DNA from 3 places in the Bradyrhizobium sp. BRP20 genome. Region 1 is predicted to be linked to each of the others. Evidence: predicted binding sites of a transcription regulator. Region 1 holds the regulator's gene; each other region holds the start of a gene.

Region 1 (4,802 bases):
CGAGCCGATCCGCATCAACGGCCAGCAAGGCTTCGAGACCCGGATCGACGGCGTCAGCGGCAAGGACAAGGTCCCGGTGACGGTGGTGCAGTGGATCCGCTTCTCGAGCGGCGGCGCTTCATTGCGCATCATCGCCAGCGCCCCGCGCGACCAATGGCAAGTCGCCTTCACCCGCTTCCGTGCCGTGCGCGACGGGATTCAGCCGAAGGGGTAGGGCGAAGCCGGCGCTAATCGTGGTTGGTCGCAGTTTCACGAAGAACCTTCGCCCAACTTCTCCCTGTGGTTATGGATCCCGGGTTCGCGCTTTGCGCGCCCCGGGATGACGGCGCTATGGGCTTTGTCAGCCCACGCGCTGGACAGAACCGGCCGCATTTTCGGGCTTCTGTTCGTACACGAACGGAACTAGGCTTCCTCCCGTTGGATCATCCTGGAGGGGAGGTAGACATGCTGGTTCGGCGACAGGTCTTGGCAATGCTTGGAACGACGGCGCTGGCGACGCTCGCGCCAAGCGCGCTGTTCGCGGCCGCACCGATCAAGCCGGACGAAGCGTCCGCGCTGCTCGTGATCGACGTGCAGAACTGCTTCCTGCCCGGCGGGAGCCTCGCGGTGAAGGAAGGCGAGCAGGTGGTGCCGGTCATCAACAAGATCTCGAAGGCATTTGCGAATGTGGTGCTGACGCAGGACTGGCACACGCCGGGCCACGTTTCGTTTGCGTCGGTTCATTCCGGCAAGAAGCCGTTCGAAACGGTCGACCTGCCCTACGGCAAGCAGGTGCTGTGGCCGGACCATTGCGTGCAGGGCACCGAGGGCGCGGCGCTGTCGAAGGACCTGTCGATCCCGCACGCCGAGCTCATCATCCGCAAGGGATTTCACAAGAACGTCGACAGCTATTCGGCCTTCCTCGAGGCCGACGGCAAGACCTCGACCGGGCTCGCCGGCTACCTGAGGGGCCGCAAGATCAAGCGCGTCTTCGTCGCTGGTCTTGCGACAGACTTCTGCGTCGCCTGGACCGCGCTCGACGGGCGCAAGGCGGGCTTCGAGGTCTATGTGGTGGAAGACGCCTGCCGCGGCATCGACACGCAGGGCTCGCTCGCCAAGGCCTGGGCCGACATGGCCAAGGCGGGCGTGAAGCGGATTCAGTCTGCGGATATCGCGGTGAGCGCGTAGGCGGCGCGCTATCCTTCCGTCATTCCGGGGCGCGCTTCAGCGCGAGCTATGGTGCGCAATTTGCGCACCTGAGAATCCATTGTGCGGTTGTCTCTGCTGTTCAATGGATTCCGGGTTCTCGACTTCGTCGAGCCCCGGAATGACGCCAACACTCAGTTCGCCGCGCTGCTCGATTCGTTGTTGTTCGCCGCGGGCGCAGTCTTCGCGCCGCCCTTGGCGACGCCGACCAGCGCCGGGCGCAGCACGCGGTCACCGATGGTGTAGCCGGCCTGCATGATCTGCACCACGGTGCCCGACGGCACCGACGCGTCAGGCACTTCGTACATTGCCTGGTGGAAGTTCGGGTCGAACTTCTGGCCCTGAGGATCCAGCTTCTTCACGCCGTGTTTTTCCAGCGCGTTGAGCAGCGCGCGCTCCGTGAGCTCGACGCCCTCGATCAACGAGACCAGGCCGGGATCAGCCGCAGCACGCGCCTCCGCCGGAACGGCATCGAGTGCGCGCTGGAGATTGTCGGCGATGTCGAGCACGTCGCGCGCGAAGCCGGTGATGCCATAGAGGCGGGCGTCGGCGACTTCCTTGGCGGTGCGCTTGCGCAAATTCTCCATCTCGGCCAGCGTCCGCAGCATGCGGTCGCGCGCTTCAGCCGCTTCCTTTTGCAGGGTTTCGACCGAACCCGGCTCGGGATCGTCGGGCATGATGTAGGGTTTCGACACCACGGGCTCGCCGGTCGCTGCAGTCGTGTCTTGGGGTTGCCGGTCTTGCTCGGTCATCGGCTCTGATCTCGAACTCGTTTCAGGGATGTTGGCCCGGATATCGTGCTTAAGCCCGCGAAAATCAAGCGCCCGTGATCGGCAGAAAGGCCGGTCAGCCCCCCAACAGGCGGCTGACGATGCGGGCGGCGTAGTCCACGGTCGGGATCACGCGGGCATAATTCAGCCGCGTCGGGCCGATCACGCCGAGAACGCCGACGATGTGGCCGGCGGCATCCCGATAGGGCGAGATGATGGTGGAGGACCCCGACAGCGAGAACAGCTTGTTCTCACTGCCGATGAAGATGCGCACGCCTTCGGCGGTCTCGGCCCGGCCGAGCAGATCGATCACGCCGCGCTTGGTCTCGAGGTCGTCGAACAACAGGCGAACCCGCTCCAGATCCTCCAGCGCGTGCAGATCTTCGAGCAGATTGGCGTGGCCGCGGACGATGAGCTGACGGTCCTCGCTCTCGCCGCCGGACCAGCTGGCAATGCCGGCCGAGATCACTTTCTGTGTCAGCTGATCGAGCTCGGCACGGGCCTCGCCGAGTGCGGTCTCGAGCTCGAGCCGCGCTTCGGCCAAAGTCCGGCCGCGGATCCGCGCATTGAGGAAATTGCCGGCCTCTGTCAGCGCCGAAGAGGGAACTCCGGGCGGCAGCGTCAACACGCGGTTTTCAACCTGGCCGTCTTCGCCGACCAGGATCACCAGCGCTTTTTCCGGTTCCAGGCGGACGAATTCGATGTGCTTCAGCCGCGCATTGGATTTCGGCGTCAGCACGACGGCGGCGGCCCGGGTCAGGCCGGAGAGCCGCATCAAGGCCTGGTCCAGCGCCGCCTCGACCGATTGCGCCTCGCCGACGGACGAGAGCTGGCTCTGGATCGCCTGCCGCTCGGCCTCGTTGAGGTCGCCGACCTGCATCAGGGCATCGACGAAGAAGCGCAGGCCCAGTTCCGTCGGCAGCCGGCCGGCGGAGGTGTGCGGGGCATAGATCAGGCCGAGCTGTTCCAGATCGGCCATGACGTTGCGCACAGATGCCGGCGACAGCGGCATCGCAATCAGGCGGGAAATGTTGCGCGAGCCGACCGGCTCACCGGTCGCGAGATAGCTTTCGACAATTTGACGAAAGATGTCGCGGGAACGCTCGTTGAGCTGGGCAAGGCCTGCGCGCGGCGCGATCAGATGGATCGGATCGTGATGGGCCACAGACGGTAACTCCTCTCGGATCCTTATAATTTGTCCATCCGGGCCGCGTCTGACAAGCGTGGCGTTTGCAGGCCGACGGTCAGGGGGTGAATAAGCCCTTGCCGCCCACCCCCGCCCCACCTACAAGCACCGCGAACAGCCTATTCCCGTGAGTTTTGGAGATTTCCCATGCGGCCAAGCCGCCGTGCGCCCGACGAATTGCGCCCCGTGACGCTGGAGCGCGGCGTGGTCAAATATGCGGAAGGCTCGTGCCTCGTTAAATTCGGCGACACCCATGTGCTGGTCACCGCCACACTGGAGGATCGCCTGCCGCCGTGGCTGAAGGGGCAGGGCCGCGGCTGGGTCACCGCCGAATACGGCATGCTGCCGCGCGCGACCTCCGAACGCACCCGCCGCGAGGCCTCCGCCGGCAAGCAGAGCGGCCGCACCGTCGAGATCCAGCGCCTGATCGGCCGCTCGCTTCGCACCATCGTCGATCTCGAAGCTCTTGGCGAGCGCCAGATCACGGTCGATTGCGACGTGCTCCAGGCCGACGGCGGCACGCGCACGGCCTCGATCACTGGCGCCTGGGTCGCGCTTGCCGATTGCCTCAACTGGATGAAGGCGCGCAACATGGTGAAGGCCAACGTGATGCGCGACAACGTCGCCGCGATCTCCTGCGGCATCTACAACGGCACGCCGGTGCTCGATCTCGACTATGCCGAGGATTCGGAAGCCGAGACCGACGCCAATTTCGTCATGACCGGCGATGGCCGCATCATCGAGGTGCAGGGCACCGCGGAACGCGAGCCGTTCACGCAGGACGAGTTCCTGAAGCTGATCGCCCTGGCGCAGAAGGGCATTGCGCGTCTGGTGGACTTGCAGAAACTGGCCGTGGCGTAGTCAATAGGCCCATGCACCGCCGAATCACCGACAAGCTCGTCATCGCCACCCACAATCCCGGCAAGCTCGCCGAGATGAGGGAGCTGCTCGCGCCGTACGGGATCGAGGCGGTGTCGGCCGGCGAGCTCGGCCTAGACGAGCCCGAGGAAACCGGCAACGATTTCCGCAGCAACGCCGCGATCAAGGCGATCGCCGCGGCGGAGGCGACCAAGCTGCCCTCCTTCGCCGACGATTCCGGCATCGTCGTCGACGCACTCGACGGTGCGCCGGGAATCTACAGCGCGCGCTGGGCCGGTCCATCCAAGGATTTCAACGCGGCGATGGCGCAGATCGAGCGCCTGCTGCAGGAGCGCGGCGCCACCACGCCGGACAAGCGCAAGGCCCACTTCGTCTCCGCGCTTTGCGTGGCCTGGCCCGACGATCATCGCGAGGAGGTCGAGGCGCGCGTCGACGGCACGCTGATCTGGCCACCGCGCGGCACGGCCGGCTTCGGCTACGACCCGATGTTCCTGCCGGACGGGCACAGCCGCACCTTCGGCGAGATGACCAGCATCGAGAAGCACGGCCTGCCGCCGCTTGGCCTCGGCCTGTCGCACCGCGCCCGCGCTTTTCGGAAACTGGCGGAGATCTGCCTTGAGCCGCGCTAACAAGGATGCGTTTGGCGTCTATGTGCACTGGCCGTTCTGCCTGTCGAAGTGCCCCTATTGCGACTTCAACAGCCATGTCCGCCATGCCGCGATCGACGAGACGCGCTTCGCCGCCGCCTTCGCGCGTGAGATCGCAACGACCGCCGAGCGCGC
Region 2 (4,802 bases), on a different contig from region 1:
CTCGTCTTGTTCGAAATCTACGACGATGCCGTGAGCGCCATCGCCCGCGAGAAGGAGCTCAAGAAATGGCGACGTGACTGGAAGACGCGTCTCATCGAGGAGCAGAACCCAAATTGGGATGATCTCTATCCGGGGCTGACCAAATAAGGTTCATCCTGCACTCCTTGTCATTCCGGGGCGCGCCCCCTTGGGCGCGAGCCCGGAATCCATAATCACAGCCAGATGGAGTGGGCCCGCTATGCCCGTCGCGCGTGAGTTTCGTGGTTATGGATTCCGGGCTCGCGCCCAAGAGGGGCGCGCCCCGGAATGACGTGCTCCCCAAAAAAACAAAAACCCCGGCATCGCTGCCGGGGTTTCGCATTCGTATCGTGCCTGAGAGGCTGGATCAGAAGTCCATGCCGCCCATGCCGCCGCCCGGAGGCATCGCGGGGCCGGCGCCGCCCTTCTTGGGCAGCTCGGCGACCATGGCTTCCGTGGTGATCAGGAGCGCAGCCACGGAGGCAGCGTTCTGAATCGCGGTGCGGACCACCTTGGTCGGGTCGATGATGCCCTTCTTGACGAGGTCGGCATATTCGCCGGTCTGGGAGTCGAAGCCGTAATTGTAGGCCTTGTTCTCCAGGATCTTGCCGACGATCACCGAGCCGTCTTCACCGGCGTTGATCGCGATCTGGCGAGCGGGGGCCGACAGCGCCTTGCGCACGATCTCGACGCCGGTCTTCTGGTCGTCGTTCTTGGTGCGCAGACCCTTGAGCTGCTCGGAGGCACGGAGCAGGGCGACGCCGCCGCCCGGGACGATGCCTTCTTCCACGGCCGCGCGGGTCGCATGCATCGCGTCATCAACGCGATCCTTGCGCTCCTTCACCTCGACCTCGGTCGCGCCGCCGACGCGGATCACCGCGACGCCGCCCGCGAGCTTGGCGAGACGCTCCTGGAGCTTCTCACGGTCGTAGTCCGAGGTGGTCTCCTCGATCTGCGCCTTGATCTGCGCCACGCGCGCCTCGATGTCGGCCTTCTTGCCGGCGCCGTTGACGATCGTGGTGTTCTCCTTGTCGATCATCACCTTCTTGGCGCGACCGAGCATGTTGAGCGTGACGTTCTCGAGCTTGATGCCGAGGTCTTCCGAGATCGCCTGGCCGCCGGTCAGGATCGCGATGTCCTGCAGCATGGCCTTGCGGCGATCGCCGAAGCCCGGAGCCTTGACGGCCGCGACCTTGAGGCCGCCGCGCAGGCGGTTCACGACGAGGGTCGCAAGCGCTTCGCCTTCGACGTCCTCGGCGACGATGACCAGCGGCTTGCCGGTCTGCACCACGGCCTCGAGCAGCGGCAGCAGCTCGTTCAGCGAGGAGAGCTTCTTCTCGTTGATGAGGATGTAGGCATCGTCCATCTCAACGCGCATCTTGTCGGCGTTGGTGACGAAGTAGGGCGAGATGTAGCCGCGGTCGAACTGCATGCCCTCGACCACGTCGAGCTCGGTCTCGAGCGACTTGGCTTCCTCGACGGTGATGACGCCCTCGTTGCCGACCTTCTTCATGGCGTCGGCGAGGAACTTGCCGATTTCGGCATCGCCGTTGGCCGAGATGGTGCCGACCTGGGCGATCTCGTCGTTCGAGGTGACCTTCTTCGAGTTCTTCTCGAGGTCGGCCACGACGGCTTCGACTGCGAGGTCGATACCGCGCTTGAGGTCCATCGGGTTCATGCCGGCGGCAACGGACTTCGCGCCTTCCTTCACGATCGCCTGGGCCAGCACGGTGGCGGTGGTGGTGCCGTCGCCGGCCGCGTCAGCGGACTTGGAAGCGACTTCGCGCACCATCTGGGCGCCCATGTTCTCGAACTTGTCGTCGAGCTCGATCTCCTTGGCGACGGTGACGCCGTCCTTGGTAATGCGGGGAGCGCCGAACGACTTGTCGAGCACGACGTTGCGGCCCTTCGGACCGAGCGTGACCTTCACCGCGTTGGCGAGAACGTCGACGCCGCGCAGCATCTTGTCGCGCGCTTCAACCGAGAATTTGACTTCTTTGGCTGCCATCTGGAGTTTTCCTTAGGTGAGTTTGACTGGAGGGGAGGAGAGGGGCTCTTAAGCCGCCTTCTTCTTGGACTCGCTGACTTCGAGAACGCCCATCACGTCGCTCTCCTTCATGATCAGCAGGTCCTGGCCGTCGATCTTGACCTCGGTGCCGGACCACTTGCCGAAAAGCACGCGGTCGCCGACCTTCAGGTCGATCGGGATCAGCTTGCCAGCTTCGTCGCGGCCACCGGGGCCAACGGCGACGACTTCGCCCTGGGAGGGCTTTTCCTTGGCAGTGTCGGGAATGATGATGCCGCCAGCGGTCTTCTCTTCGGCGTCGATGCGCTTGACCACGACGCGGTCGTGAAGCGGACGGAATTTCATGCAGTCCTCCTAAGCAATTGCTCGGGTTGAGGTTTTGAGATTGTTAGCAATCGTTGCCCGTGAGTGCTAGCACGAGCGAGCCTGAAATAGGACAGGAATTTTGCGGGAGCAAGGGTTTGTAGCAGAAAAAATAGCAGCCGAAAGCGCGGACTGCCAGAAACTCCTCGCCATCGTTAACCCGGCAGCCGTGACCGTATTAGCACGGAGTCGTCTCTGCTGCTAAAGCATTGAATTTCAACAGCTTGTTAAACTTTTGGGCTTGAGATGAGTTGTCAGTTTGCGTCACATTTCTCTCATGTGAGCGCATCGTTTCCGGGTGGCTCCCCGGGGCACGGACCAAGCCACTCGCCGAATGCGCTCCTGCAAAGGAGGTTTGGCATGGGACTGCGCGTTGGGGGCGTTTCCGAGGAATTCCGGAAACAGATGCTGGGCTACGGGCTGACGACGGCACAAATTCTCTATCGGATGCCGGATCATCCCTCGCTGCTCCAGACCTATGTCTGGCAGAACTACGACATGTTTCCGAAATTCCCCGCGCTGACCGATTTCCTGGCGTTCTGGCAGGAGAAGCTCGACGGTCCCCTCCATTCGGTGACGGTGGCCCATTCCAAGCTGATCAAGCCGGCCGAGCTCCGCGCCGTCGACGGCGTGTTCCGCCTGCATTGAGGCCGCGTAGGGTGGATTAGCCTGCGGCGGCGCGACGCGCTGCCGCTGGCGTAATCCACCTCGTTTCTCTCCGCGTGCCGAAACAGAAACGGTGGATTACGCCTTCGGCTAATCCACCCTACGAGATCACGCAATCAGACGCCGCCGCTGCAATAACGCGTCCACATCGCGCGATAGGCCGCGTCCACCGCGCGTGCATATGAGACGGGGTTGCCCGCGGCCGCGGCGTTGATCGTTGCGGGCAATTCGCGGCGCAATTTGTCGAGCTCGCCGATCTCGGCCGCGCGGCTGGCCGCGATCTCGACATAGGCCTCCTCGCTGTCGGCGACCCAGTCCGGCAGGCCAAGTGCGGTGAGGATGGCGCCGGCAGCGCGGCCGGGCAGGCTGTTGCCGAGCTTCGCCACCACGGGCACGCCCATCTGCAGGGCTTCCCATGTGCTGACGCCGCCGTTCTGCGGAAATGGATCGAGGGCAATATCGATACGATCGAACGATGCCAGATGCGCGTCCCGCAAGGTGGCCCCGATCAGATCGACGCGTTCGGCCGGCAATCGGCAGGCCGCAAATCGCGCCAGCAGCTTGTCGCGGACGAGTTGATCGTCGAGCGCAACATCCTTGATCAGGAGGCGCGAGCCCGGCACCCGTTCGAGGATACTGGACCAGACTGCCGCGGCCTCGTCCGAGATCTTGCTGATGCGGTTGAAGACACCGAAGGTGACGAAGCCGTTCGAGAGTGCCGGCGCCTTGCCCTGCGCAATCCCGGCCGGCAGCGGCGCCAGCGTCACGAAGCACGGCAGGTCGACCACCGTCTCTGCAAACAGATGCCGAACGTCGTGCGGAATCCCGACCGGATCCGAGAACAGATAGTCGATTGTCGGCAACCCGGTGCCGGTGCCATGGCCCCAGCCGTGCGCCTGGATCGGTGCCGGCTTGCGCGCAAATACGCCGAGGCGGTTTCCTTTTGTATGGCCGGACAGATCGATCAGGATATCGATGCGATCGTCGCGAATCTGGGCGGCGAGGCGATCGTCGCTCCATTGCGAGGCGTCACGCCAGCGATCGGCGATGCCTTGAAATTCGCGTGTCGTCGCATCGACTTTCGCCGAGCACGAATAGCAAACGATTTCGAACCGGGCGCGGTCGTGGTGTTGCAGGACAGGCTTGAAGATGAGCGCAGCCGAATGCGCGTTGAAGTCCGACGAGACGTAGCCGAGCACCAGGCGACGATCCGGATCGCGGCTGTTGTCATGGGGGGCGGCCGCTTCTGAAGCGATTTTCGCGCCGATCCGCTCCCACCATACGCGTCGCGCCTGCTGATGCTGCTCGACGCTGGCGTCCGGCACGAAATCGAGCGCGAAGATCTTGCTGGAGATCGCGCTCTCGAGATCGGGCCGGATGTCGAGGGCTCTGTCGAAACTGGCGAGGGCTTCGTCGACCCGGCCGAGTGCGGCAAGACAAAGGCCCAGCACCAGGTGAGCCTGATCGGAATCGGGCGCGATCGCGAGCGCCTTTTCGCAATCGGATAGTGCCTCGGCCATCTGCCGGGTCTGGAGCAAGACATTGGCGCGCCAAAGCCATCCGTTCACGTCGTCAGGGGCGAGGGCGATTGCCCGGTTGCAATCCGCCATGGCCTCGTCGAATCGCTGCAGCTCCCGGAGTGCCACGGCGCGGTTCGCCAGCGCCGCCGCATAGTCGGGCTTGATCGCGAGCGCGCGGTTCAGGCTTGCAAGAGCCTTGTCGTAGTTGC
Region 3 (4,802 bases), on a different contig from region 1:
ACGCCGCCGCCCGGGACGATGCCTTCCTGAACCGCGGCGCGGGTGGCGTTGAGCGCGTCCTCGACGCGGTCCTTCTTCTCCTTGACCTCGATCTCGGTGGCGCCGCCGACGCGGATCACCGCGACGCCGCCGGCGAGCTTGGCGAGGCGCTCCTGCAGCTTCTCGCGGTCGTAGTCCGAGGTGGTCTCCTCGATCTGGGCCTTGATCTGGCCGACGCGGGCCTCGATGTCGGGCTTCTTGCCGGCGCCGTTGACGATCGTGGTGTTCTCCTTGTCGATCACCACCTTCTTGGCGCGGCCGAGCATCTTCACCGTGACGTTCTCGAGCTTGATGCCGAGCTCCTCGGAGATCAGCTGGCCGCCGGTCAGGATCGCGATGTCCTCCAGCATGGCCTTGCGGCGGTCACCGAAGCCCGGCGCCTTGACGGCCGCGACCTTGAGGCCGCCGCGGAGCCGGTTGACGACCAGGGTGGCCAGCGCCTCGCCCTCGACGTCCTCGGCGATGATGACGAGCGGCTTGCCCGACTGCACCACGGCTTCCAGCACCGGCAGCATGGCCTGCAGGCCCGAGAGCTTCTTCTCGTGCAGGAGGATGTAGGCGTCCTCGAGCTCGGCGGTCATCTTCTCGGCATTGGTGACGAAGTAGGGGCTGAGATAGCCGCGGTCGAACTTCATGCCCTCGACGATATCAACCTCGGTCTCGAGCGACTTGTTCTCCTCGACGGTGATGACGCCCTCGTTGCCGACCTTCTGCATCGCCTGGGCGATCATCTTGCCGATGGCGGCATCGCCGTTGGCCGAGATGGTGCCGACCTGGGCGACCTCGGAGGAGGCGGCGACCGGCTTGGCGCGCTTCTCGATGTCCTTGATGACGGCGGCAACCGCGGTGTCGATGCCGCGCTTGAGATCCATCGGGTTCATGCCGGCGGCGACCGCCTTGGCGCCTTCGCGCACGATGGCCTGGGCCAGCACGGTCGCGGTGGTGGTGCCGTCGCCGGCGAGGTCGTTGGTCTTGGAGGCGACCTCACGCACCATCTGGGCGCCCATGTTCTCGAACTTGTCCTCGAGCTCGATCTCCTTGGCGACCGTGACGCCGTCCTTGGTGATGCGGGGGGCGCCGAAGCTCTTCTCGATGACGACGTTGCGGCCCTTCGGGCCGAGCGTCACCTTGACGGCGTTGGCGAGAACGTCGACGCCGCGCAGCATGCGATCGCGCGCGTCTCCGGAAAACTTGACGTCTTTGGCAGCCATGGTCTGCAATCCCTCGTGTTATGTGATGTGTGTTGTCTTGTGCCGTGCGGCGGAACGATGGATGCCCGGATCGCCTGGATCCGGGCATGACATTCAGCGGCTGTTCAGGCGGACGGCCTTAGGCCAGCACGCCCATGATGTCCGACTCCTTCATGATCAGGAGCTCTTCGTTGTCGATCTTGACCTCGGTGCCCGACCACTTGCCGAACAGCACGCGGTCGCCGACCTTGAGGTCGATCGGGATCAGCTTGCCGGTCTCGTCGCGGCCGCCGGGGCCGACGGCGACGACCTCGCCCTGGGACGGCTTTTCCTTGGCCGTGTCCGGAATGATGATGCCGCCCTTGGTCTTTTCCTCGGCGTCGATACGTTTGACCACGACACGGTCATGCAGCGGACGAAATTTGGATTTAGCCATGACGTTTCCCTTTGGAGGCTCGCTTCGGAAGTAGTGGGGTCGGTGGGGCGGCGCTTCCGTCCGCCCTCGCGTCGAGGATCGAACGGCGCGCTTAGCAATCGGGCTTTCCGAGTGCTAATAGTGGGTCCGGAAATATGGCTTGGCCGCGATCCTGTCAAGCAAAGGTGGTTAAGCGATTGTTGAGGCGGATATAGGATGGTGGCATTGGAAACTCGCTCGGGGCGTCGCCGTAAAGAACGACGTCATTGCTCCGGCAGCGGTTTTGCGCTTGGCTGCGGGAGGGGTGCGGCCATGGTCTTGTTCGGGGGAATGCCATGATCAGTTCGGCTCACGCGCGCACGGTTGCCAATCTGGCGGCCGCCTCTTGTCTGGCGCTGCTGCTGGGCGCCTGCGGCGGCGGCTTCAACCTGCCGTCCCTCACGTCGTCCCCGCCGCCGCCCGAAGCCGAACCTGGCGTCGCTCCGGAAATGCCCGCCAGCATCCGCGCCGACGAGATCGTCGGCCGCTGGGGGCTCGCCTCGTTCCAGAACCCGGCCGATCGCGCCCGCACCGAGAAGATGGCGCGTGAGCAATGCAGGAACCCCTACGTGATCACCGCCGGTTCCTCCGGTGGCGTGATCATGCATCTCGCCGACCAGGCGACGCCGCAGGAGCTGCGGCTGAAGGGCTCGCCGAGCGGCAAGAACTACATCGGGCCGGCCGGCCCGACCCCCGGCGACCAGGACCGCGAAATCGTCTCCTTCGACGGTCGCGTCATGATCACCCGCTTCATCGACAAGGACGCTGGCACCCGCTACGGCAACATGGTCTACGTCCGCTGCGCGCCGAGGGCGTGACGGTCTCTTACCCTCTCCCCTTGTGGGAGAGGTGGCTCGCCGCGTAGCGGCGAGACGGGTGAGGGGTCTATCTCCTCACGAACGGTCTTGCGAGTGGAGAGAACCCCTCATCCGGCGCTTCGCGCCACCTTCTCCCACAAGGGGAGAAGGGAAGAAGAGTTCACGATCTGCACCGGCCAAAACAAAAAACGCCGGCCCAAGGCCGGCGTTTTGTTATTCCGATGTCGTCGCCGCTCAGTCGAACAGCGCGTCGATGTCGTCCTGCGAGGCGTGGCCGACGTCGCCGGCGAGCTTGGGGCCGTTGAGGAGCTTCTCGTCCTCGCTGCGGTTGTCGACCTGCGCGGGCACATGGGACTTGATCGCGTCGACGCCGCCCCAGATCTCCATCATCGCGTTGATGTGCTGCTCGATGAACTTCATCGTGCCCATGACCTTGCTGATGCGCTGGCCGGTCAGGTCCTGGAAGTTGCAGGCTTCGAAGATCGAGATGACGCGTTCCTGGATGTCGTCGGCAAGGCGCTTCTGCTGATCGATCGAGTCCACCTTCGACATCGCGCTGGCGGCCTGGTCGATCGATTCCGCGGCTTCGAGGATCTGCTGGGTCGCCTGCTCGGTGCCGCCGACCACCGCGCCGAGCTCGCCGTTGACCTTGGCCATCTCGCCGCCGTCGAAGCTCTTGCCGTGCAGCGTCGCGATCTCGCGCTTGGTGCGGTCGATGGCGTCGTGGATGAGGTCGAGCTCGACCTTCAGCTTCTCGCACTGCTCGATCTGCGCCCGGTAGGTATCGAGCATGGTGCGCGCTTCGGCAAGCTCGTGCGCGGTCGAGGCGTCGATCGCCGCCATGGCAGCGCTGCCGGACAGCGGGGCCGCGACGATGCCCTTCGCCATCTGGGCGCGGATCGCGCGCAGCTCGGCCATGATCTCGCTATGCATCGGGAGTGCCTCTTCGGTTACGTCTACAATGGGCATCTCGCCACCGACGATATCTTCGACGCGAAAACGCTTGCGGTGAACAGCCATCAGGATACTCCCCCCACCTCACTCACGCGTCTTTGTAGGCAGAAGCGATTTAACACGAAGTTCACAGCAGGAACTGCTGATCGGCCGCGCGCGACGCGGCGCAAAGAAGCGATTAACCATCACCGTGCGGCGTTCATCGAAAATAAACGCTGATCGCCAAATTGCAGGCGCGCTCGCGACGTGGTGAATCCAAACGCGCTGTCCGTTTACCAAACAAAACGGCTTTTGCTTTTTATTGACCACGTCGAAGAGCGCGGATCAGCCACCGGCTCTCCACGACGCATGTGATCTAGACGAAACAGTACAGAGTACGTCGATGTTCAAGAAAATGTCTGTCGCGCTGCTCGGCAGCGCTTGCACCTTCATGGCCGGCGCGAACGACGCGGGCGCCTTCGACAACAGCGTGCCGAACGATCCGCCCGCGGTGCTGTACCAGCCGCGCGTGCCGCCGGCGCCGGTGCGCGTGGCGTCCCATTCCAACATGGGCGGCGGCTTCATCGAATTCCTGTTCGGCGATGGCCCCGGCCGCGGCCCGGCCTACGCGCCGGAGCGGCCGGTGTATCAGCAGCAGCCGGGCTATTACGACCAGCGGCGCCTGCCGCCGATGGGCGAGCCGCAGATGCAAGGTGGGTATCAACAAGGCGGATATCAGCAGGGCGCGTCTCTGCAGCAGGAGGCGGTCGATCCGCGGCAGCGTCCGTTCGATCCGAAATTCGAGAAACAACTCGTTGACTATAGCGGCAAGGAAAGTCCCGGCACGATCGTGGTCGATACGCCGAACAAGTTCCTCTATCTCGTCGAGGGCAACGGCCGGGCATTGCGCTACGGCATCGGCGTCGGCCGTCCCGGCTTCACCTGGTCCGGCGTGAAATCGATCACCGCCAAGCGCGAATGGCCGGACTGGACGCCGCCGGCGGAAATGCTCGCGCGCCGGCCCGATCTGCCCAGGCACATGGAAGGCGGCCCGGAAAATCCGCTCGGTGCCCGTGCGATGTATCTGGGATCGACGCTCTATCGCATCCACGGCTCCAACGAGCCCTGGACCATCGGCACCAATGTCTCCTCCGGCTGCATCCGCATGCGCAACGAGGACGTCATCGACCTCTATGGCCGCGTCAACGTCGGCACCAAGGTCGTGGTGATGTGAAGCGTCATGCGCTCGATGGAGCGATCAAGTCCGGGTGCCGCGTCGGCTCGAAATGCGCGGCGTCGAAGGGACGCTGCCGCCGCCAAACGTCCGCCTGAATAGTCCTACGTCCGCTGACGGTGCCTCGACCCGCG

What was found. Region 1 encodes HrcA, which represses chaperone genes, less so after heat shock. Its sites were predicted from a motif close to GTTAGCACTCNCNNNNNGNGAGTGCTAAC; they were not measured.
Region 2: a site for HrcA is predicted at 2,432-2,460, ahead of I6F33_RS12220 (co-chaperone GroES). Genes of this name have one in related genera too.
Region 3: a site for HrcA is predicted at 1,756-1,784, ahead of groES (co-chaperone GroES). Genes of this name have one in related genera too.

Annotation. Positions count from the first base shown of each region.
Region 1 is NZ_JADYVY010000009.1:181,709-186,510, forward strand. It holds gene I6F33_RS22125 (hypothetical protein) at 1-214, shown strand, start outside; gene pncA (bifunctional nicotinamidase/pyrazinamidase) at 445-1,167, shown strand; gene grpE (nucleotide exchange factor GrpE) at 1,320-1,937, opposite strand; gene hrcA (heat-inducible transcriptional repressor HrcA) at 2,032-3,120, opposite strand; gene rph (ribonuclease PH) at 3,289-4,002, shown strand; gene rdgB (RdgB/HAM1 family non-canonical purine NTP pyrophosphatase) at 4,014-4,649, shown strand; gene hemW (radical SAM family heme chaperone HemW) at 4,636-4,802, shown strand, end outside.
Region 2 is NZ_JADYVY010000004.1:185,728-190,529, forward strand. It holds gene I6F33_RS12210 (GIY-YIG nuclease family protein) at 1-147, shown strand, start outside; gene groL (chaperonin GroEL) at 386-2,026, opposite strand; gene I6F33_RS12220 (co-chaperone GroES) at 2,075-2,389, opposite strand; gene I6F33_RS12225 (usg protein) at 2,768-3,055, shown strand; gene I6F33_RS12230 (tetratricopeptide repeat protein) at 3,190-4,802, opposite strand, start outside.
Region 3 is NZ_JADYVY010000016.1:35,447-40,248, reverse strand. It holds gene groL (chaperonin GroEL) at 1-1,250, opposite strand, end outside; gene groES (co-chaperone GroES) at 1,369-1,665, opposite strand; gene I6F33_RS29435 (hypothetical protein) at 1,980-2,501, shown strand; gene I6F33_RS29430 (protein phosphatase CheZ) at 2,736-3,521, opposite strand; gene I6F33_RS29425 (L,D-transpeptidase) at 3,838-4,668, shown strand; gene I6F33_RS29420 (hypothetical protein) at 4,703-4,802, shown strand, end outside.